DNA from 2 places in the Bradyrhizobium sp. 25ACV genome. Region 2 is predicted to be linked to the other one. Evidence: riboswitches for the same ligand, from Rfam matches in the RefSeq annotation. Region 2 holds a riboswitch; the other holds the start of a gene.
What was found. A riboswitch is a leader RNA that binds a small molecule or an ion and turns the genes downstream of it on or off. The one in region 2 is predicted to bind cobalamin.
Positions count from the first base shown of each region.

Region 1 (11,846 bases), on a different contig from region 2:
CCTTTTCGAATTCTAGTCCGTTTGAGGGCGTGTGACAGCCCCGGCGAAAATCAGAACGTTGCACCGGCCTTGAGCAGATAGGTGCGGCCGGGCAGCGGATAGGCGCTGAAGCGGCCGTCCGTGAAGGTGCTCGCGATGGCGTAGTCGTAGTAGAGCGCGTTCAGCATATTGTTGACGCTGAGGGACCAGAAGTAGCGCTCAACCTGGCCGCTGAGCTTGAGATCGATCGTGCCGTTGGCGGGGATCGGCTTCTGGGTGCCCGCCTGGTCGTTGTCCATGCGCCGCTCGCTCCAGAAGCGCGCGGTGGCATCGAGCACCACGTAATTCTGCCAGATGTTCCAAGTGACGCCCGCACTCGCCGTGTAGCGCGAGACCAGCGGCACGTCGTTGCCGGCCCAGATGCCTTCGCGGAAGACCGCGCTTGTATAGGCCACGCCGGAGCGCAGCAGCAGGGCGTCGTTGACGCGATAGGATAGACTGGTCTCAGAGCCGTAGCGGCGGGTCGGATCAAGATTTGTGTTGTAGAACAGGACCGGATTGAAATGGACCTCGTTGGTGAGATCCATCAGATAGACACTGCTCTGCAGCTGCAACCCGCCGCCCTTGATGCGAACACCGCCCTCGATGTCCCAAGAGGTCTGGGTCTTGAGCTGGAACGTTTGCGGGATCGCAGCGAAGGTAAAGGGATCGAAGGAAGGCCCTGAGGACAGGCGCTCGTCAACATCAGGCGTGCGGAACGCACGCGCAACGCGGCCGAACAGCGAGACTTGGTCGTTGAGGCGATGCTCGGCGCCGAGATGCAGCGCATATTGGGTCTCGTTGCTCGTCAGCGGCAGCGCGCCGATGTCGCCGTTGAACGGAGCTGCCGGGTCGAAATTGTCGCGTGCCGCAAGACTGACGTTCTGCACACGCGCGCCGTAGGAGATGTCCGTCGTGGGCGCGATTCCCAGTGTGTGCTGGAAATAGCCCGCAACCGTCTGCTGCCTGAGATCGTAATTGTGCCAGGGGGAAAGCCCCTGCCCGGCGCCGCGGTTCTGCTCAAAGCTCGCATCGTAATAGTCTATGCCGGCCAGGAGCTGCGACGGCATGCCGAGCAGCAGGCTCTTCACGCTGAGCCGCGGCGTGATCGACCATGTCGTCAGATGGGAACCGACATAGGTCGACGTGAAGAACGCCGGAATCGGCGCCGGGCTGGAGAAGAACGCACTCTGCTGCTTCTTGTCGCGCACGCCGCCGTCGACGATGAGATCGACGCCGTTGACCAGGATCTTGGTGAAGCCCGCGGTCGCGCCAAAACCCTGCTGGTTGGCGTAGTTGAACGGCGTGCCGGTCCCTCGCCGGTTGGCCCTGAGCTCGTCGAGGCCGATGGAGGGATCGACGGTGCGGCCGCCCGGCAGCCGCAGCTCCTGATTGTCACCGGTAACCGTGAGAAAAGCAGTCAGGTCTGGCGTGGTGTAATTGAGATTGCCGACGCCATTCTGCTGCGAATAGCGGTTGTTGTCGCGATAGCCATGGGTCCTGACCGTATTGCCGTAGAACGAGGTCGACCACGGACCGGAATTGAGCGAGGTCGACACGTTGCCGAGCCTGGTGTTGAACGAGCCGAAGCCAGCCTCGATGCGCGCGGTCACGGGCGGTCCGCCAACGCCATTTTTGGTAACGATGTTGATCACACCGCCGACCGCGTTGTCGCCGTAGAGCACCGCGCCGGAATTGCCCCGCGTGATCTCGATGCGTTCGATCGAATTGAGCGGGATGTTGGAGAGGTCCACCTGCGCCATGTCGACGTCGTTCAACCGCCGTCCGTTGACCAGCACCAGCGTGTTGGCGGTGGCAAAGGCGCCGAAGCCACGCAGGTCCACGCTGGTCTTGGCGCCGATCTGGCCGCCATAGAGCGTCGTGATCTGAGCCCCAGGCGTCTGCGTCGCGATGATCTCGGCAAGCGTCTGCGACGGCGAATGCGCGATATCCGCGGCCGTGATGACGGTCGTGGCAGCCCCGACGATTCCGCCGCTGCCGGCGGCAGCCTCACCGCCGGAGCCGGATGAGCCGGCGCCATTGCCTGCCGGCGCGACATTCGTCCTCACCCGCTGCCGCGTCGCCTCGCCGTCACCGATCGCCCCGGCGCGTGTGCGGTTGTGATCGTCGGGCCCGGTCACTTCGATCGGCGGCAATTGCTCGGCAAGCGCCTGCTGGGCGAAGGCGGAGGACAGATCGAGCGAATGGAGGGAAACGGATGCGAGCAGGCCGGCGCTGAGGCGCCTGGCGGCAGGGACAAGACGGGACACAATTGTAACCTCGGTATGACGTCAGTGGCACGTCACAGCGAACGAGGTTTCACGGCAGAGCGATGGATTGCTCCGGTGAAGCTAATGTCTGTACTCCCCGACCGACATCTTCGCGTGTGACCACGGCTGACGGCAGGTCTCCTGGCTCGCGGGTCGTGACCTTGCGTCGCCTTCCCAGGACCGAGATTCCCAGTGGCATGAGACGAAAGATTCACCGCTTACAGTTGCGGGGGCAGCCGTGGCGTTGAGACAAATCCCTGCATTGGGACAATCCCGCACCACATTCCCTTTTGATCTCCGCGAGGAGAACCGTCGCCGATCATTTAGGAGCCGTTGGCCCCGGGAGTCAATCGACCGGTGCATGCTCGGCGCTCAGGTCCGCCCTCGCACACGCTGTGCCTGGGCCCAGGCGACAGCGACGTCGCTTGGCGGAACATCGACGCGCTTGATCGGGGTCAATTCGCCGGAGGCCGAGACGATGGCGGTCTCCTCGCGGCGACAGCGCGTGCAGACAAAGCGCACCTCGTGCGGAGACGCCGTCCAGCTCGACCGCTTCACATTGGCCGCCATCGGCCAGGCATCGCAATGCGAGCACGACACCAGAAATCGGCCGGGATCGAGCATACCCATTTCCATCGGACTCCGCGTCCTGCCCACTTGCTTCAATGATTAACCCAAGTGAATCGTTCCGGTGTCCCAGCACCGCCGCTGGGCGCGCAACGAGAAAGTGGTGGCCTCAGCGCGCGCCCTTGAGGGTGCAGGAGGTGGTGCAGGTGACCGTGGTGCCGCGATCGCACGATTTGCAGGCACTGACGCACTGGTTCATGTCGCGGGGATTGTAGCTGTAGTTCCGCATCGGGCAGGTCGGCGTCGAGCCGGTGATGTCCTGCTCCTGGTCGCAGGCCGCCGTCATGAGCGCGAATATGATCACGGCAACGAGGCGCATGTGATTGCCCTGTCAAACATGGCAAATGACACTCGCGAGGTGCGCTGCATTGCAGCGAACCCCGGCCTTTCCACCACGAGCGATCGCTCGTGAGGTCAAGGATGCGCGCCAAACCTTAAGAACGGATTGCAGCCGGGATCAGGCAGCAGCCTTGGTCGCGATCGCCTGCCGCATGTCCACCGCCAGCTGACGGTACTGTTCCGAGAGTTTCAGATAGAACTCGCGCTTGGTGCTGTCGGTGGCGAGCTTGGCGATCAGCTCGCATTCGGCGGTGAGCGTCTCGAACCGTTCCAGCCTGTCCTGAAGTTCTGTCATCGGCGTGTCCCCGTCAAACGCCTCAAGGACATCCAACCTAAGCCCGGGAAATAGGTCACGGCGAACATCGTTATCGAGTAGAAACGTTTTTTCCGGACAGGGCGGGCTGGTCCAACAAAAAAGGCTATTTCTGCTCCAGCCGCCAGGCGCCGTCCCACCCCTCTTCCGGCGGCTTGGCCTCGAATTGCGCGATGCGGCCGAGCATCGTGCGCGAGGGGCCGTCGCCGGGGACGGCTTCGAGCGCGGCGTTGAAGGCGGCGCGCGCCTCGTCGAAGCGGCGGGCCCGATAGGCGGCAAGCGCTTCCGCATAGTGCGTGCGCAGGCTGTCCTGCGCGCCGGTGAGCGCACCTGCCCGCGCCATCACCTCGAAGATCGGCTGCGGCCCGCTCTGGCCTGCGACCGCGAGACGATCGATCTCGCGCAATTCGAGCCGCGCTCCGATCGCGTCAGCAGTTGCCTGCGAGATCAGGATGCGGGTGCCGTAGACCTTGTTGACGGCCTCCAGCCGCGAGGCCAGGTTCACGGCATCGCCCATCACGGTGAAGCTCATCATCAGCTCGGAGCCGATGCTGCCGGTCAGGACCTCGCCGGTGGCGATGCCGATCCGCAGGTCACACGGCGCCGGCATGGCGCGGATGCCGAGCAGGTCGGGCAGCTGCTTCTGGAGCGCGGGCACCTGGTCGACCATCTCGGTTGCGGCGATGCCGGCCAGGAGCGCCTGCTCGTCCTCCTCGATGAAGGGCGGGCCCCAATAGGACATGATGGCGTCGCCGATATATTTGTCGATGATGCCGCGATTACCCCTGATCGGTCCGGACATCACCGTGAAATAGTGGTTCATCACCCTGACGAGGCCACGCGGGGTCATGCCCTCGCTCATCGAGGTGAAGCCGCTCATGTCGCAGAACATGATGGTCATGACCCGGCGCTCGCCGTCGATCGCGACCTCGGGCCGGTCGATCAGCCCCTGCACCACCTTGGGATCGATGTAGCGGCCAAAGGTCTCGCGGATGCGCTCGTTGTGCCTGAGCTGCTCGGTCATGCGGTTGAAGGCCGCGGCGAGCTCGCCGATCTCGTCCTGCGTGGAGACCGTGATGGTCTTGTCGAAGCGGCCGGCCTCGACCTCGCGGGTGCCGGCGAGCAGCAGCCGCACCGGGCGCGTGATGCCGCTGGACACCAGCAGCGCAAAGGCAAAGCCGACGATCGCCGCGAGCAAGGTCACAATGGCGGAGATGACGATCGCCTGATGCTGACGGCCTATCACTGTCTTTGTCGAGGCAAAGACCTGCTTCAACATGTCCGCGCGGATCGTGTCGATCCTCTGATTGAACTGATCGCGCAGTGTATCGAGATGCTCCAGCGTGCCGCGCACCTCGGTCATCTGCTTGCCATCGACCTGCTTGAGCAGCTTGGCATGATCCTCATTCATTGCCTGCCGAAGTTCGGTGAGCGCGGTTTCGATGCGCGTCTCGATCCGCGCCAGCCCGGCATTGTCGGACTGCGTTCTGGAATCGTCGATGATCGCGTTGATGAGCGTGCGTGCGGCCTCCGCCTCGTCGTCGATCTTGCGATCGGCCTCCTCAAACTCTCGCAAGCGCGCCGCATAGGCTTCCTCCTCCGACGGCGCCTGCATTTTCATCATCACCATTCGCCGCAGCGCCACCGACCGCTCCAGCGAGCGAATGTTGGCACGCGCCAGATGTCCATAAGCCGGGATGTAGCGGTTGGTCAGCTCGTCGAGCAGGATTCCGACCTGGCTCGACATCACCATCGACAGGATCGAGGTGACCAGCATCAGGACGATCAATCCGAGGGCGATGCCGACGATCTTGCGCCTGATCGACTGGTTGAAAATCGGCATAGCTGCACGGACAAAGGCCAAAGGGACGGAGCAAGGGAACTCCATACACCGGATCTGGCTGCGGGAACACGCGCAATCTGGGCTTGTGACGCCCAGGACCAAGCCAAGCCGTCGGGCGGGCCCGGATCGTTAACAAAGGTTAAACGAACTGACCCTTGCTCCCAAGCCGAAGTTCCCTCGTCACATCCGTATTTTGCCGCATTGTTGCGACAGCGTGGGGAATGCGAAACGATGCCGTGGCATCGTTCTCGATGTCGTTGATTCTCAAGCCGCATGTCGTCGCGGACCTTGGTTTGTAGTGGTTTCGCAGGGGGACCATGGGATGAACCAGTGCCTACGCTCGCTCGCGTGTCTCGTTGCCGTGGCCGCGATGGCCCTCCTTCCGACCGAGCTGGCGGCGAAGAGCAGCCACAAATCGTCCGCGCCGAAAAAGTCGCATGAGGCGAAAGCCGGCAAGCAGCGTCATGCCGCGGCCAAGTCCCGTCACGGCAAGCATGCCGAGGCCAAGCGCAAGGCGAAGAAGACCGACGACGAGCCCTCGGACAAGCCGGCGCCGCCGCCGCTGACCGGCGACCTCGCCGCGCTGAAGGACGCGATCGACCTCGCGCGCAAGGGCAAGACGGACGATGCGAGCGCGGCGCGCGACCGCATCGCTGATCCCGCCGGACAGAAGCTCGCCGACTGGTTCATGCTGCGCCATTCCGAGAGCACCGCCAATTTCAAGCGTTATGCCGCCTTCCTTGCCGCCAATCCGGGTTGGCCGAGCAGTGCCCTGCTCCGCCGCCGCGCCGAGGCGCGGCTGTGGCAGGAGAAGGCCGACGCGGCCACCGTGCACAAATTCACCATGGACCGCCCGACCAGCGCCAAGGGCAAGTTCGCCCTCGCCCGCGTGCTGCTCACTGAAGGCGACGCCGACAGGGCTGCCCGCCTCGTGCGCGAGGCCTGGCGCACCGACGAATTGTCCGAGCGCAGCGAGGAGGATTCCTACGAGGCGTTCCGCGATCTGCTCAACTCCGAGGATCATCGCGCCCGCATGGACAAGCGGCTCGGCGCCAAGGACTATGCCGGTGCGCGGCGCGCGGCAAAACGGCTCGGCGAGGATGCGCTGGCGATCGTCAAGGCCTGCGCCGCCGTCACCGGCAAGGCCAGCAAGGCCAACGATTATCTCGAGGACGTACCGACCGAAGCGCGCCGCGATCTCGGCTATGTGCTGTGCCGCGCCCAATGGCACCTCCAGAAGGACCGCATCGACGATGCCGCCGAGGTGATCCTTGCCGCCGCGCCCGACACCATGGCGGCCCAGGACACCGACGCCTGGTGGCGCGAGCGTCGCCTGCTCGCGCGCAAGCTGCTCGACCAGGGCAAGTTCAAAACGGCGTATGATGTGGTGCGCACGGCCGCGGTGCCCGAGAAGGAAGTCTACCGCGTCGACTATCATTTCATGTGCGGCTGGATCGCACTGCGCTTCCTGAGCGATCCCCAGGCAGCCATGGTGCACTTCGCCGCCATCGACGCAGGCTCGGCCAATCCGATCGCGCTGTCGCGTGCCCATTACTGGCGCGGCCGTGCCGCCGAGGCGATGGGGGCGACAGCCGATGCGCGCATGAGCTACCGGGCGGCCGCGCGCTATCCGACCGCCTATTACGGCCAGCTTGCGCGCGCAAAGCTCGGCCTCGATCGCATCGAGCTGCGACCGCCCTCGCCCGTGCTGGCCGCGCTCGACACCCCGCCCGCAGACGAGCGCGTGCGCGCCGCCGACATGCTCTACGGCATCGGCGAGCGCGACACGGTGTTCTATTACGCCGAGGATTTCGCCAAGGAGAGCACCGACGTCGCGGCCCTCGAGGGCCTCGGCGAACTCGCCGGACAGCGCCGCGATGCGCGCGTGATGCTGGAGGTCGGCAAGTCGGCGCTGGCGCGCGGGCTCGCGCTCGACCATTACGCTTTTCCGACCATCGGCATCCCCGAGCACCAGCAGGTCGCGCCCGCGATCGAGACCAGCGTGATCTATTCGGTGGCGCGCACCGAAAGCTCGTTCGACCAGCGCGACAAGTCGCCGGCCAATGCGGTCGGGCTGATGCAGGTGACGCCTGAAGCCGGCCGCGACACCGCCAAGCGCTTCGGCCTGACCTACGACTGGGACAAGATGGTCTCCGATCCCGTCTACAACACGCAAATGGGCGCGGCCGAGCTCAGCGCGCTGCTGTCGGAATATCGCGGCAACCAGATCATGACCTTCGCCGGCTACAATGCCGGCCGCGGCCGCGTGCGCGAATGGGTGCAGGCCCGCGGGGATCCCAGGGATCCCAAGGTCGATCCGGTCGACTGGGTCGAGCGGATCCCGCTGTCGGAGACGCGCAACTACGTCCAGCGCGTGATGGAGAACGTGCTGGTGTACCGCGCCAGGTTCGAGGGCAGCAGCATGGTCGCCGGCAAGTCCGACCAGCGCGTCACGACGCAGGAAGTGAGCGCGGCACCAACGGGATCGGCCGCAGCCCCCTCACCCTAGCCTCGCCGCCGGGGCTGGACGCGGCGCGGGCTGGACGCGGGACTGCGGCCGACCGCTCTCTGCGCGGCCTGCATCGTTCAGCTAGCCGTCACCTCCTTCCATGGTCAGAAGGTCGTACTCGCGCAGATATGCCTCGGCCAATGCGCGCGACAGCGCGCCCATCTGAATCATCCAGCCCCAGCTCGAGATCGCCGTCAGCATCGCGATCCCCTCGAACGGGATGCGGGGCCACAGCATGTCCATGGCCGTCTGCTGACGGTAGCAACCGTAGTCGCAATACCGCTCTTGCTTGGACACATGCCGGACGTAACTCGCACCCAGCGGCCGGGCGCATGCACTGCAGACGCCGCCGTGGCAGGGATGTTCCTGATTGACGAGCATGAATCTCAATGCCGTGTCCTCTCCTACCGAAGGCAGATCCGCCGAATGCGTTCTGCCAGCCTGACGGCTCAAGATGCCGCGCGCGTACGTCCCTCGATCAACGGCGCGGCCTCGTGATGAAGCGCGTAGCAATCGTAGCCGCAGTAGCGCAGCAGCGTCCTGGCGTCGCGCAGATAGCCACCGTCGATCTCCTCGCAGCACCAAAGGCACGACGTCTTGCGGAACGGAGTTCTGCCGTTCACCAATACGAATCTCACGTGGCACCTCCCAACGCGAAACAGTAGACCAAGTCGACCAGAGAGGCGGACGGCGGTGGCGCGCAGATATGGTTGCGGCCGTCGGGATTGTCTCTGTTGCGCTCGACCTTCTGGGACGGGATCAGGATGTATTTGCCGTCTTCCCGGCGCCGCGCGTAGATCCTGCCGTCGACGTAGCGAATCTCGGTCGGGTAGCAATCGGCATTGTTGCAGCAGCTCAGAACCGGATTGTCCGGCATGTGCCAGCTCGAATAGAACTTCTCGTGCAGCAGTTGATCCTGGGGCGGATGGTGACGATGTGAACCATCCCGTCCGGCTTCGTCGGCCTCCACGCCCGTCACCAGCGGAAGCGGCAGCGCGATCGCCAACAGCAGCTTGCAGGTACGGTTCAACGCAGCCTCCCGACGAAGAAATTGCCTGAGGTGGCAGACGCGGCGGCTGGTCCTCAGGCCGCCTGATATCGGAACAACCAGCGGCGGTCGCGCTCGCGGCGCGCCCTGAACCGGTCGAGACATTTCCTCGAACAGAGCGGCGTCCGCCAGGAATAGTATCGGATCAGGCCAAACTTCGCCGCGCAGACAGCACAGCCTTTGGTCTCGGGACGGCGCTCGGAGTAGTCGGGGCTATCGCACATCATCCTCTCCTCTTGACCTCTTAGGGGTCCCGGCTTCCTTGGTGCGCAAGCACGGGTCGCCACGGTCGTCACGGAAAATGCGGCTTCTCAATCGTGACCGCCAATTCATCCGGCAAGTCAGGGGGCGGACGCAGAGCCTGGCTTTTTGGGGGCAACATCCCCGAGCCTTTCAGCGATTTGTGCTCCGCAATCGTCTCCTCTCGATTGACCGCAAAACTACGCCGCTGCAACGCATCGCTCAATTGTACGGAGGTAAATGCGCGCTAGAACTAGGATTGTGCGAGCTATACGTAGGTTTGTGCCGTAGTTTTGCGGACCTCTGCCCGCCTGCGCAACGAGACAGCGCAACGCGCGCAAGCTGCACGGCAACCGGGAGTTTTACCGGGAATCCGACTTTGGTCGGGGGCAATTGCCCCTGTTCTGGCAAAGTGCTCTACTCGCCTTGACGCTAGCGCGCCGGGACGCTTGCGATGATGCCTGGCCAGATCACAAAAATCGGGACTTCGGCCGCACAATTCCTGCTCGGCGGCCTTGCGGCGCTTCGATCATTCGGCAACGGCGAGAAGGACCGGTCCGCGGTCGCTGACGTCTCGCGGCAGAACACCGATCTGCGTGACGCCATGAAGCAATGGCGTGAGGTATTCGAGCACAATCCGGTCATGTACTTCATGGTCGATCCGTCCGGAACCGTGCTCAACGTGAATACGTTTGGCGCCGCACAACTGGGCTACACGACGGCCGAGCTGATCGGCCAATCCGTGCTGAACGTCTTCTTCGAGGAAGACCACGACTTCGTTCGTCAATGCGTCGCTTTGTGCCTCACGACCGTGGACCAGTCGCATACCTGGGAGATTCGCAAGTTCCGGAAGGACGGGTCGGTGCTCTGGGTCCGCGAAAACGCCAAGGCGATGCTGCGCGGCGACGGCACGCCGATCCTGCTGGTCGCCTGCGAGAACATCACCCAGCGCAAGGAGACCGAGGATGCGCTGCGACAGAGCGAGGCCTATCTCGCCCAGGCCCAGGAATTGAGCCACACCGGCAGCTTCGGCTTGAACCTCGCCTCCGGCGAGGCGGTCTGGTCGAGGGAGACCTTCCGCATTTTCCAATGCGACCCCGCGACGAAGCCGACCCTGAGCTTCGCCTTTCAGCGCATCCATCCGGAAGATCGCGACACAGTCCGCGGCACCCTGGATCGGGCCTACCAGCTGGCCGAGGATTTCGACCACGAATACCGCCTGCTGATGCCCGACGGATCGATCAAATATCTCCATTCCGTGGCGCGCGCCGTGCGGCACCCATCCGGGCGTATCGAGTTCGTCGGAGCGGTGACCGATGTCACCATTGCGAAGGAAGCGGAACAGAGGCTGCGTCGCAGCGAAGCCTATTTGGCCGAAGCCCAACGCCTCAGCCATACGAGCAGCTGGGCCTGGGACGTTCATCGTCAGGAGTTCGCCTACCGGTCGACTGAACTGTACCGACTGTTCGGGTTTGAGCCGGAGCAGACTGATCTCCCGGCCCGAGCTTTTCAGCAACGTATCCTGCCGGAGGACTTTCGGCGGATTGTCGAGGTGGAACGTGAAGCCGTCAGGCTAAAGCAGCCCTTCCAAATCGACTTCCGGATTGCGCGCCCCGACGGCTCGATCAGACGCGTCCACAGCGAGGGACACCCCGTGATCGGCCGCGACGGCGAGGTGATGGAAATCATCGGCACGCACGTGGACGTCACCGAGCAGTTCGCGGCAAAAGATGCCCTGCATAAGGCGTTCGACGAGCTCAAGACATCCGAACAGCGATTCCGCGACTACGCCGAAACCGCATCGGATTGGTTCTGGGAGACCGGGCCCGACCACCGCATTACCAGGATATCGGAGCATGCCGAAACCTCCAGCGCGGCGCCGACGGGCTTGATCGGCCTGACCCGCTGGGACATTCCGCCCGATGCCGAGTTCGAGCCGGAGAAATGGGAGCAGCATCGCGCGGCGCTCGATGCCCACGTTGCGTTCCGCGATCTGATCTACCGCAGCAAAGATGGCAACGGATCTCCAATCTACGTGCGAACCAGCGGCAAGCCGTTCCATGATGCGACAGGCAATTTTCTCGGCTATCGCGGCGTCAGCAGCGACGTCACGGCGGCGATCCGCGTCGAGCAGGCGGAAGAGGCGCTGCGCAAGGCGCAAGGCGAGCTCGCCCACGTCACCCGCGTCACGACGCTCGGCGAACTGACCACCTCGATCGCCCACGAAATCACCCAGCCCCTTGCCGCGGTGATCTCCAATGCGGACGCTTGCATCGCTTGGCTTGACCGCGACCCCGCCGACCTGAAGGCCGCGCGCCGTTCCGCAGAATGGATTGTCGAGGACGCCAATCGGGCAAGCGAGGTGATCCGCCGGATCAGGGCGCTTGCGAAGAAGACCGAGATCGAAATGGCTCCACTCGACATCAACCAGGTCGTCAGGGAGGCAGTGGCGCTGGTACGGCGCGAACTGGCGATCCATGCGGTGTCGGTGCGAATGGAGTTGGCGTCCGACCTGCCCAGGATCTGCGGCGACCGGATCCAGCTTCAGCAGGTGCTGATCAACCTGGTGGTGAACGGCATCGAAGCCATGCATGCCAATGTCGACTGCCCACGCGAGCTGGCGATCCGCTCGGGCCGGA
Region 1 is NZ_JAVAYO010000006.1:1,083-12,928, forward strand. It holds gene RAD04_RS15145 (TonB-dependent receptor) at 51-2,288, opposite strand; cobalamin riboswitch at 2,403-2,617, opposite strand; gene RAD04_RS15150 (hypothetical protein) at 2,661-2,924, opposite strand; gene RAD04_RS15155 (hypothetical protein) at 3,025-3,234, opposite strand; gene RAD04_RS15160 (hypothetical protein) at 3,373-3,549, opposite strand; gene RAD04_RS15165 (adenylate/guanylate cyclase domain-containing protein) at 3,674-5,410, opposite strand; gene RAD04_RS15170 (transglycosylase SLT domain-containing protein) at 5,733-7,919, shown strand; gene RAD04_RS15175 (hypothetical protein) at 8,001-8,162, opposite strand; gene RAD04_RS15180 (hypothetical protein) at 8,369-8,557, opposite strand; gene RAD04_RS15185 (hypothetical protein) at 8,554-8,949, opposite strand; gene RAD04_RS15190 (PAS domain S-box protein) at 9,662-11,846, shown strand, end outside.
Region 1: another riboswitch for cobalamin. It lies ahead of RAD04_RS15145 (TonB-dependent receptor); the one in region 2 lies ahead of RAD04_RS00480 (TonB-dependent receptor).

Region 2 (11,846 bases):
TCCGCATAGCCGAAGTTCATCGCCATCTGGTGCTGCGCCGCGCGCTCGAACAGCGGCTTCGTCGCCGCGTTCGGCATCTCGCGCTCGAACCAGATGTCGAACTCGGCGCGGTCCTCCGCGTACCAGCGCGGAAAGAATGTCGTCAGCGCCAGTTCCGGATAGACGATCAAATCGGCGCCCTTGCTCTTGGCTTCGTCCATCAGCGCGATCATGCGCTTGACTACGGCCTCGCGACTATCGGCCTTCTGGATCGGACCCATCTGGGCGGCGGCAACATTGACGATACGCATCAGCGATTTCCCGGTGATCTCTTGGAGGAAGTGAAAGCTTCAACGAATTGCCGGCGCGTGCAGCATAACGCGGCACCGCCGAAGGTTTCCAGCCGGATGGGCTGGACAGTTTTTGTAGCGTGATCGGCGCTCATCCGTGCTCCTCATCGGCAACATCGAGGCCGTAGTCGAGCGCGTCCAGAAGCTGGTCGGCCTCACGTTCGGACATGACGAGCGGCGGTGCCAGGAACAGCGAAACCTGCTCGCCGCTGGTTCCGATCACCGCGCCGGCTTCCAGCGCCCGCGTCGCGACGCGCGAGGCGATCGGCACTTCGGTGGTGTCGGCGTGCCAGGAGCGCCAGTCCGGTCCGTGCAGCTCCACCGTCCAGTGCATCCCCTGCCCCGCCACGCGCTGCACGCTGGGATGTTTCTGCGCGATCGCGAGCAGGCGGCGGCTGAACAGCTCTTCGAGGCTCTTAACATGCTCGAGAATCTTCTCGTCGCTGATGACCTTCAGGTAGGCGCTGACGGCGGCCATGCTGATCGGGTGGCCCCGCAAGGTGCCGTAATTCTGCCAGCTCGTGCCATTCAACCGCTCGACGATCTCTTTCGACACCACGACCGCCGCCACCGCGGCCGCACCGCCGCCGAGCGACTTTCCGAGCGTCACGATATCGGGGCGACTTTCGGCGCCCTGAAACGCGAACCAGCGCCCGGCGCGCCCCGCCCCGGTGACGACCTCGTCGGCGATCCAGTATGAACCGGCCTGTCGCGCGCAGCGCGCTACTTCGTCCTGATAGGCGCCGTCGTAATAGATGCCGCCCTGGGTGTAGTCGATGATCGTCGCCGCGGTATCCGACAGCAGACGCGTGGCGTCGGCCAGATATTCGCTCGGCGGCTTGTTGCTGGCCGGCCCACCGTAGATCGCGCCCTCCGGCGCCGGCAGGATTCGCACCGGCGCCATCGGCGCCGGCAGCCTGGAGCCGCCGGAGTACACCGCAAGGCCGCCATGCCATTGCGGCTGCACGGTCATGCTGCGCGACAGGCCCGTGATGCCGTGATAGGCACGCTCGCGCGTCGCCAGCGCCGAGCGCTGCGTCAAGGCCTGGCAGAGCGACAGCGCCATGTCGTTGGCCTCGCTGCCGCTGATGCAGAAGCGCACCGCGCCGACCCATTCCTCTTCGCCGACGAACGCCATCGCCATCAGGTCGTCGGCGGCCTGCTCGCGGCCGACCCAGGTCCAGCCCTCGTTGACGACGGGCGTATCCGCCGCGCGGCGGATCGCCTCCACCATCGCGGGATGACGGTGACCGAGACCGCCACCGGTGTTGCTGCCGTCGATGAGCTTGCGGCCGTCCGCAAGATGAAAATAGACGCCCTCGCCGCCGACCACGGCCATGGGCGCGCTGTCGCCCGCGTTCAGCCTGGTTCGCAACAATTTGCTCATCGCAATCCCTTCACTCCGCAGCTTCAGCGCCGTAGCCGCCGCCGCCGCAAGTCTCGACGGTGACGAGATCGCCGTGCTGCAGCACGAGGTTAGATTTGCCGTCGATCGCGACGCTTGCGCCCTGCCTGACAAGCGAGATGCGACAGGCCTTGCCGGGTTCACCGCCCTGCATGCCGAACGGCGGAATCACCATCCGCTCGATGCAGGTGGTCAGATGCATCGACGGAGCCAGAATGCGGTAAGCGCGTACGACGCCATCGCCGCCGCGGAAGGCGCCGGCGCCGCCGGATTGCCGGCGGATGGCCTGCTGCTCGAGGCGGATCGCGTAGTTCGCCTCGATCACCTCGACCGGCGTGTTCGAGGTGTTGGACAGATGCACCCGGGTTGCCGAGATGCCGGCCCGGTCATGACGCGCGCCTTCGCCGCCGCCGTGGACCTCATAGAGCATCTTCCAGGAACCGTCCTGCCGCGGCTGCGCAAAGAACAGGACGCCCGCGGTGGTCGCGCCGCCCGCGGACAATCGTTCGGGGATGGTGTCTTGCATGGCGCGGAAGATCGCATCGACGATGCGCATCGACGTCTCGTGGTTGCCGGCGGCGACGGAGGCCGACCAACCCGGCTCCAGGATCGAGCCCGGGCGGGTGATAATGGTCAGGGGACGGAGCGCGCCGGCATTCTGCTGCATGTCGCGCCCACTCATGATGCGCGCGGCATAGGCGACAGCCGAGCGCGCCATGAACGGCGTCGTGTTGCAGAAATTCGAAACGCGGTCACAGCTCCCGGAAAGGTCGAAGGTCGCCTCGTCACCGGCAATGGTAATCTTGACGTGGATACGCGCGGGCGCGTCGTTCACGCTGCCGTCGTCGAGATGATCTTCGCCCTCGTAGACGCCATCCGGCAAGGCGCGCAACGCTTCGCGCATCTCGATTTCGGAGAGGTCATGCAGGCGCGACTGCGTCGCCGTGAACACCGCCTTGCCGTGCTCGCGGCAGAGATCGACGATGCGCCGCTCGCCGGCCTTGGTCGCCGCGATCTGCGCAAGCAGATCGCCCTCGCCGGATTCGGGGTCGCGGATATTGGCCTTGAGCAGCTGCACGATCGGCGCATTGACGCCGGCCGAGGTTGCGATCAGCACCGGCGGAATCCGCATTGCCTCCTGGAACGTGTCGATGGCTTTTGCAAAATAACTGCCTGGCCAAGTGCCGCCGATATCCGGCCAGTGCGCGAGGCTGACCGCGAACGCCACGATCTCGCCATCGACGAAGACGGGGCGCACGACCTTGACGTCGTTGAGATGATTGCCGCCGAGCGCGCCGACATTGTAGATCACGACGTCGCCGTCATTCAGGCTGTCGCGCGGCACCACCTTCAGCAGTTCGGGGACCGTGTAAGCCATCGCGCCGAGATGGATCGGGATGTCGCGGCCCTGTCCGACCAGGCCGCCATGGCCGTCCGTGATCGCCGACGACAAATCGCCGGCCTCGCGCAGCAGCGGCGAGCGCGCCGAGCGCGTCATCACCAGGCTCATCTCCTCGGCCGCGGCGGAGAGCCCGTGCCTGATGACTTCGACGACGAACGGATCGAGCTTCATGTTGCCCTCCGCGTCAGGAACAGATTGCCTGAAACGTCCGGCCTCGCCTGCCAGCCCGGCGGCACCACCACGGTGGACCAGGCGTCTTCGATGATGGCCGGGCCGCGAACGGTGTCGGCCAGCGAGGCACGGTCGATGATCCCTGTCGCGATGTCGTGGAAGCCATCGAACGAGCAGAGGCGCGTACCTGACGACAGCGCCCTCGCCGCCGTCGCCGGCCGGCTCACCACCGTCGTCGACGGCCGGCGCGCCTGTACCCGCACGGATTCGATGACGCAGGGCTCGCTCGTCGCGTAGCCGAAGAGTTCGTGATGCCGCGCCAGAAAATCCTTCTTGAGGCTGATCACGTCGAGGGGCAGTGCGAGCGGGACTGGAATGGCGTCGTTCTGCGCCGCGTAACGCATCAGCGCCACCAGCTCGACCTCGATCTCCGCCTGCGCGACACCGTTGGCGATCAGGGGCGCCGACGCATCGTCAATGAGCGCCCCAATGCGCTCCGATACGCGTACGAGATCGATGCCGTCGAGGCCAGCGCGCAAGGTCTGCTGCTGCAGGAAGCTGAAATCGGCGGTGAGACAGCCCAGCGCCGAGAACGCGCTCGATGCGCTGGGCACGACGACCTCTGCAATCCCATAGAGATCGGCGAGCCCCGCGGCATGCATGGGGCCGCCGCCGCCGAAGGCGAGCAGCGTGCAGTCGCGCCCGTCGATGCCGCGCTCGACCGTGACGCGGCGCAGCGCGCGGGCCATCGTCGCGTTGGCGACCTTGATGATGCCGAGCGCCGTTTCGGTGAGGCTCAGCCCCAACGCCCGCGCGATCGGCGCGATGACGCGCCTGGCCGCCTGGACGTCGATGCCGATGCGGTCGCCAAGCTTCGTTTCGGGATTGAGATAGCCGAGCACGGCGTTGGCGTCGGCGATGGTTGGCTCGGCGCCGCCGCGGCCATAGCAGGCCGGACCCGGCTCGGAACCGGCACTCTCCGGCCCGACCGTCAGGCCACCCGGGCCGCTGCGCACGATCGATCCGCCGCCCGCCCCGATGGAGTGAACCGCGAGCATCGGCTGGCGCAGCGGCTTGTCGCCGAGCATGCGGCCGTCGGTCATCTCGGCTTGGCCGTCGACGATCAGGCACACGTCCGTCGTGGTGCCGCCCATGTCGAAGGTCAGCATGCGCGGCGTGCCGAGCTGGCGCGCGATGCTGACCGACGCCGAGACGCCAGCGGCCGGGCCCGACATTGCCATCACAAGCGGGCGACGTTTCACCGCGGAGATCGGGATCATGGCGCCGGCGGAATGGAACACCTGCAGGCCGGGGCCAATCGGCAGGCGTTGCTCCAGCTCGCTCAGATACTCGACCGCAATAGGCATCGCGGCCGCGTTGAACACGGTCGCCGAGGTCCGCTCATACTCGCGTGCCTCGGGGTTGACCTCATGCGACAGCGAGACATGGGCGACGACGTCCTTGAGGCGCTCGCCGAGCATTTTTTCGTGCACGGGATTGGCATAGGCGTGAAGGAGAGCCACCGCGACGCTCTGAACGCCGGTCTCTTTCAGCCAGGCCACCAGGCGCTCGATCTCCGCTTGCTCCAGCGGCTTGAGCACACGCCCCTCGTGATCGAGGCGCTCGGCAAGCCCGAAGCAGCGCTCAGGCGGCACGAGCGGCGCCGATTTCGGCGGAATGTCGAGACGGTAGAGATCGCGACGGCGATAACGCGCAATCTCGAGCACATCGGCAAATCCCTCGGTCGCGACCAGCGCCACCTTCGGCAGCCGGCCCTCGACGATAGCGTTGGTCACGCGCGTGGTGCCGTGGACGAAGCGCTTGACCTCGCTTCTGCGCAGGCCCACCGCCTCGATCGCCTCCAGCATCGCCTGAACCGGAGCGGCGGGGCGCGACGGCACCTTTGCGATCCGTGCCTCCGATGAATCGCGCCGGATCGCGATGATATCGGTGAAGGTGCCGCCGATATCGGTGCCCACCTCCCAATGATATTCGGAGGAGCTCATGTGCGGGGGCGGCGACAGATGAGGTCCGAACCGGACGCCGGGCTGTTACCGTCCATCGCGACATCCAATGCCCAACCGAGAGCGCTCATCATGCATCCCTTGTCTTGCCATTGTCCGCGAGTGTGCGACAGAGCGGTCAGGTCGGGATAGAGCCAGAGTTGTCGCAAACCATCGGGTCAGCTCCGCGAGCCGCAAATTCGGCTGCACGTTTTGGTGCAGCTGTGCCCGCGCGGAGAGCATGCAGATGTGGACTGCTGGACGCCAGCAGAGTGCATCGCACCACGGATTTTTCGGCGCAAACCGTCACGTCCGTTGCACTGCAATCCGAACGTCTAAAATCGTCTGTCTAATTTGCAGGCGATCGGAGAGCGCTGCGTGAGGTCCGGATGCCTATGAGCTATGCACGGCAGGCGGCTCAGCCTTTCTTTATTGTACGGTCAGTAAGCGAGGATATCGTCCGGTCCGATCGATGGACGACAGCGCAGCCATCCATTGGGACGAGTTCGTTAGAAACCATCGAGATTCGGACGTCCTGCGTTGAAAGTCGCGATCGCGGGCCAGATATTTCCTGAACCCGCCAGTCATGTTCGGATCGACTATCGCCTGCCATGCCCTTCTTCCGGCTCAACGACGGCCATATGAACCCCGATGATCTCGGGGATTTCGATCCAGAAACCGTGCCGCGCGCTGTCGCCGCTTTCGGGGGCCACATGGTCACCAAGGGCATGGAGCTGGCCGTCCATCGCGGATCAGGGCAAAAGCCTATTGGGCACCGGGGAAGACCGGCCTGGACTAAAGAAGAGCCGATGTAACCGCCGGCCGTTGGTCAGGATGCGCCGATCTCGGTCAGGACCGTAGACGCCGCCAGCCAATCGCGATCCCGGTGACGGAGAACATCAATCCCAACGCACACAGTCCGACGATCAGGACATCGCGCAGACGCGGATGCGCCAGCAGGACCGGAAAATCGAGCGTGTGGAGCGCGCTGTAGAACCAGCGATAGGCCCGCCGCGAGGCATCCAGCCTTTGCACCACACTGCCATCGGCACCGTCGATATCGAACCAGAGGTCGCCGCAGCGCGAGCGGTAGACGGGCGCACCCGGAATAGCCGATTGCGCGGGGTAGTCGTCGTTGCCAGCAAGAACGGACGGCGCGCCGCAGCCGGCGGCGAGGCGCGCCACCAGATTCTGGATCTCATGCACGTCCAGAAATTCCGTTGGTCCGTCGCGGGACGCGTCCCCTGCCTTGATCAAGACCTGATGGTCAAGGCTCACCCGATCGCGGCGATAGACGTCGCCGTTGAAGGCAAACCATTCGATCTCCCGGGCCGAGGGTGATATCGGCTGCCGATCGAGCCATGAGGCAGCCGCCCAATCAGGCAACGCGTTCATCACGCCGGATTCGGCCGCGGTCAATTGTCCGCGCGAGAACAGCCGGCCGTGATCCATGGAGAGCCAGCCGCTGAGACTCCATGTCAGCACGAACATTGTTGCCGTGAGGCCAATGACGTGGTGCAACGCGTGCCAGCCACGATAGGGCGAGGACATCCGGCGCCGTCGCAGCTGCACCCGCGCGATCCCGAGCACCGCACCAAGCATCGCCGCGATCAAGGCCAGCAATGACAGCGTCCAGACGACGCGATCCCACAGTGACCAGTTGCTTCTCAGGACCGTCGGGTAAATCCAGTGCAGCACACTGCCGGCCCAATTCCAGCCCCGGTCGCGCCGCCTCGTGTCCAGGACGATCTCGCCGGTGGCCGAGGAGACATAGACTTCCGTCCCGGCAGCATCGCCGAGGGCCACGCGAAACAGCGGCCGGTGGCGATCGAAGCCGTTCGGCACGCTCCACTGATCATGGTCCGAGAACGCAACGACCGCGGCCTGCGCGGCATCGAGCCCGCGATTGCGCCCGTGCTCCCGCGCGATGGCAAGCGCGGTATCGGCCATTGCGACCGACGCATCCGCTCCGTCGGAGACGCGGACCGCGCGCGAATGCGCTGGTCCCGACACGATGTAGACCGCTGCATCGCTCCGCTGGATCAGCCGGACGCGCACGGCGTCCGCGACCCCGCTCGCCGCGACCGCCTCCGCAAGCGGGATCCTCGCCGCTCCGCGATCCACCGGCGCAAGGCCGGCAAACCGTTCCGCTTCCGTCAGCGACGGAAACGGAACGAAGTGCATGACGATCCCCGTCGCGAACCACATCGCGAACAGCAGGCAGAACGCGATCCCGAGCCAGCGGTGCACCAGGACGATCGCGCCCATCATCCGTTCAGCGCCCTACCATTTGAACGCGGCCGAAAGCTCGTAGGTCCTGGGCGCGCCGAGCAGGATCTGGTCGGGATAGAATGGATCGCCCCAGATCGCATAGCGCTTATCGGTGATGTTGCGCACACGGAAGGTCAGGCGGGCCTGGTCGACCGCATTGAACACCGTCTTCGGGATGTCGACGAACGCGTAGACGTCGGCGACGGTATACGCCTTCATCGTCACCACATTGGCATCGGTATTGTAGCGATCGCCGACATGGCGGCCGGTGATGCCGAGCTCCACCGGCCAGGGGGTGAAGAACCGCCAGGACGCGCCGGCATTCGCCACGATGCGCGGCACGTTCGGCGGCGTATTGCCGGAGAACGAACCGCCGGCGAAATTGTAGTCGGCATAGCGGGCGTCGACATAGGCGATGTTGCCCCACAGCCGCAGCGGTTCGATCGGACGGACCGACGCCGCAAGCTCGACGCCCTTCGACTCCTGTCGCCCGGCGATGTTGAGCGCCATGCCGCCGGCCGCGGCATAGACGTTTTTGCGCACGATGTCGTAGGCCGAGAACGACCACTCGGCCCTGTTGTCCCAGAACAGATGCTTGACGCCGGTCTCGTAGGTCCGCGAGGTCGTCAGGTCGAGCGGTTGGGTCGGCAACAACAGGAAACTGGTGTTCGCGGAGACGTCGGCGCCGGTGGCGTACTGGCTGAAGAAGGTCAGGCCGGGCACGGCCTCCCAGGTGTAACCGATGCGGCCCGTCACCGGCGCCCAGTCTTTCGTGAACGGAAAGCCCGCGTTCACCAGGCCGGCGGTATCGGTCGAGTTGCGATCGAGCCCGATGTGCTCGATGCGCAGGCCGCCGATCAGCGCGAAGGTCCGCGTCAGCTTCAGCCGGTCCTCGAACGACAGCGCCTCGTTGTCGATACGCGCGGTCTGCTGCTTGGTCGTGAGCAGACCGTAGAAGCCGCGGTTGGGATCGACCAGCGAGACATAATCGTTCGGGAAGTTTGCCGCGCCCGGCCTGACGAAATCAAGATAGCTCGACGACAGCGTCGTGACCAGGCGATTGTCGAAGCCCGCGATATTCGCGTCCCAGATCAAATCGGTGATGTTGCCGACCAGCCGCTGGCTGTGCGCGACAAAGAAGCGCTCGCGATACACCTGGTTGTTGGTGGAATCGAACGCCTCGATCTCGTTGTTGAACCAGGTGCGCTCGGCGCCGTAACCATAGGCCTGACTCTTCAGCGTCAGGTTCGGCGCCAGCTTCAGCTCGAAACCGCCGCGCAGCCACACCTCCTGAGCGACATTGCGGTTGTCGAGGACATTGTAGTTGGTGTTGAAGGTGCGGTCGTCGATCGTGACCGCGCCCAGGTCGGTCCTGTTGAAGTAGTTGCCGGAAACGATCCCCGTCGTCGCGTGCGAGCCGCTGAAGGCGATCGGCACCAGCGGCGCGCCCCAATAGGCTTTCGAGCGGTCCTCGCGATACTCGATCGCGCCCCAGATCTTGAGACTGTCGGAGATGCGATAGTTGAGCTGGCCCGACACATCGAGCATCTTTGTATTGGTGTCGTCGGCAAAGCCGTTGAGCGCGGAACGGCTGATGTCGAAGCGGTAGTCGAGGCCTTGCACATTGGTGCTGCCGCCCGAGCCGTAATGCGCGCGGAACGAGTTGAGCGAATCCCAGGAGAAATCAGCTTCGTTCCGGATCGGTCCCGTGTGCGGCTGCCTGGTGACGAAGTTGATCGCGCCGCCGGCGGCGCCCTCGCCCGAGATCAGCGAGGCCGGGCCCTTCAGGAACTCCACGGCCTCCAGATTGGCGGTGTCCATGATCCGCGAGGTCATGTTCTGCGGACCGATCTTGATGCCGTTGTAGAGCGTGTTGATCTGGCTGTTGGTGAAGCCGCGCATCGAGAAGGCGGAAGGCTCGGCCGGATTATCGCCGGAGGTGACGCCGACCGCCCCCTGCGCCACGTCGGACACGGTGCGATAGCCCTGCTCGCGCATGGTCTCGGCCGAGATCACCTCGACGGTCGCGGGCGTCTCGCGCACCGTCAAGCCGAGCCGCGAGGCGCTTTCGGCGACGGCATTGCTGTTAAGCGGCGTCGGGGGTGGCGCAGTCGGCACGACGGGCTTCGGCATCGCTGCTGCGGCCGCCGACCTGCGCGCTGCTGCGCGGCGCGTGCTCTGCGCCTCCCGGCCGGCAGGATTGGCCTGCTTGCGGGATTGGGCCGGCGACACCTCGACCGGCGGCAGGGGTTCACGGGCCTGCTGCGCCAGCGCAGCGGGCGGATCGAGAGCGGCAAAGGATGTGAGTGCCGCGGAGGCGAGCAGGAATTGTCGCGGTCGTAAGATACGGATGGAAGACACGGTTTTCGGACCTCGGTATGACGTCAGTGGCACGTCACAGCGAACGAGGTCTCACCTTTTGGCTCTTCAGCCGTCCGATGAAGCCGAATGTCTGTACTCCCCGACCGACATCTTCGCGTGTGACCACGGCTGACGGCAGGTCTCCTGGCTCGCGGGTCATCACCGCTTCGTCGCCTTCCCGGGACCGAGGACCCAGTGGCTTCTGACGAAGGATTATCCGCTCACAGTTGCGGGGGCAGCCACGGCGTTGGGGACAATGTCCCCGCACCGTATTCCCTTTTCATCCCCTCTCGGGGAAACCGTCGCAAGCATCTAGGATTACCATCAAGACAGAGTCAATGTGCCAGTTGCGGCGTTATGGCCACAACGACCAACTTCCTTGGAGATGAGCATGGAAGGCGAGACCTTCCTCTGGTTGATACGGCACGCGCCCGTCGCGGGCGTCACAGGCACCATCCATGCCGCCGACGCGCCGGCCGATCTCAGCGATCGCGTGCAATTGGACGCTCTGCGGCGGCGTCTGCCGCGGGATGCCGCCAGCTATGCCAGCCCGTCGCGGCGCACGGTCGAGACGGCACGCGCGCTGGGGCTCGAACCGAAGCTGGTCAGTGAATTCCGCGAGCAGGATTTCGGTGACTGGACCGGCCATCGCCATGACGAGCTCGCTGCCACCGGCGGCGAGGCCTATGCGCAGTTCTGGAGCGATCCGGCTGGCGGACGGCCGCCGGGCGGCGAAAGCTTTGCGGATCAGGTCGCGCGTGTCCGGCTGGGCCTGTCGCGGATCGCAGCCGGATCGGCCACGCTCGTCGTGCATTCCGGCACCATTCGCGCCGCGCTCTGCATCGCGCTGGATCTGACGCCGCAGGCCGCCTTGCGCTTCGTGGTCGATCCGCTGTCGCTGACCCGGATTGATCGCCTTGCGAGCGGCTGGCGCGTCGTCTGCGTCAATCAGCGGATCAGTTAGGTCTGTCAGGCACATTGGCCTGCGCAAACGTCGCCATGCCGTTGTGAAGGCTGCAGGCGAGCCGTACCAGCGGCAGCGCGATGGCAGCACCCGACCCCTCACCGAGCCTGAGATCGAGGCTGATCAACGGCTGCACGTTCAGCGCGCGCAACACCAGCCGATGCCCCTGCTCCGCCGATTGATGCGACGGCAGCAGGAACGGCTGGCACGACGGATTAAGCCGCACTGCTGCGAGCGCTGCCACCGATACGATGAAGCCATCGATCAATACAGGGATGCGGCGCTGCGCGGCCGCGATGATCGCACCTGAGATCGCCGCGATCTCCAGGCCGCCAACGGCGCATAGGATTTTTTCCGGCGAAGCGCCGCCAACGCCGTGACGCGCGATCGCAGCATCGATGACACGGGCCTTGTGCGCGCGACCCGCCGCATCGACGCCGGTGCCGCTGCCGGCGATCTCCTCGGCGCTGATGCCAAGCAGGCTCGCCGCGATCGCCGCCGAAGTCGTCGTGTTGCCGATCCCCATCTCGCCGAAGATCAGAAGATCGGGCTGATGGGCCGCCGCACGTGCGACGGCGCTCTGGCCAGCCTCGAAGGCGAACGCCAGCTCCGCAGGCGTCAGCGCGGCGTCCACGCTGAAATCGCGCGTGCCATGGCGCGGCTTGTCGGTGACGATACCTGCCATCTCGTCCTGCGCCAGCGTGCCGGCATCGACGACGTCCAGGCTCGAGCCAAGCTCACGCGCCAGCACCGAGATCGCGGCACCGCCGGAGGCGAAATTCGCCATCATCGCGATGGTCACGGCTTGCGGATAGGCCGAGACGCCCTGCGCGACGATGCCGTGGTCGCCGGCGAAGATGATGATCGGCACCCGCGCGGCACGCGGCTGCTCGGTCGCCTGCAGGCCCGCAAGCTCGATTGCGAGCTGCTCCAGCCGGCC
Region 2 is NZ_JAVAYO010000001.1:100,590-112,435, forward strand. It holds gene RAD04_RS00450 (N-carbamoyl-D-amino-acid hydrolase) at 1-290, opposite strand, end outside; gene RAD04_RS00455 (aminotransferase class III-fold pyridoxal phosphate-dependent enzyme) at 421-1,716, opposite strand; gene RAD04_RS00460 (hydantoinase B/oxoprolinase family protein) at 1,727-3,307, opposite strand; gene RAD04_RS00465 (hydantoinase/oxoprolinase family protein) at 3,304-5,313, opposite strand; gene RAD04_RS00470 (hypothetical protein) at 5,910-6,056, opposite strand; gene RAD04_RS00475 (PepSY domain-containing protein) at 6,160-7,581, opposite strand; gene RAD04_RS00480 (TonB-dependent receptor) at 7,594-9,942, opposite strand; cobalamin riboswitch at 10,060-10,261, opposite strand; gene RAD04_RS00485 (histidine phosphatase family protein) at 10,334-10,906, shown strand; gene cobT (nicotinate-nucleotide--dimethylbenzimidazole phosphoribosyltransferase) at 10,899-11,846, opposite strand, start outside.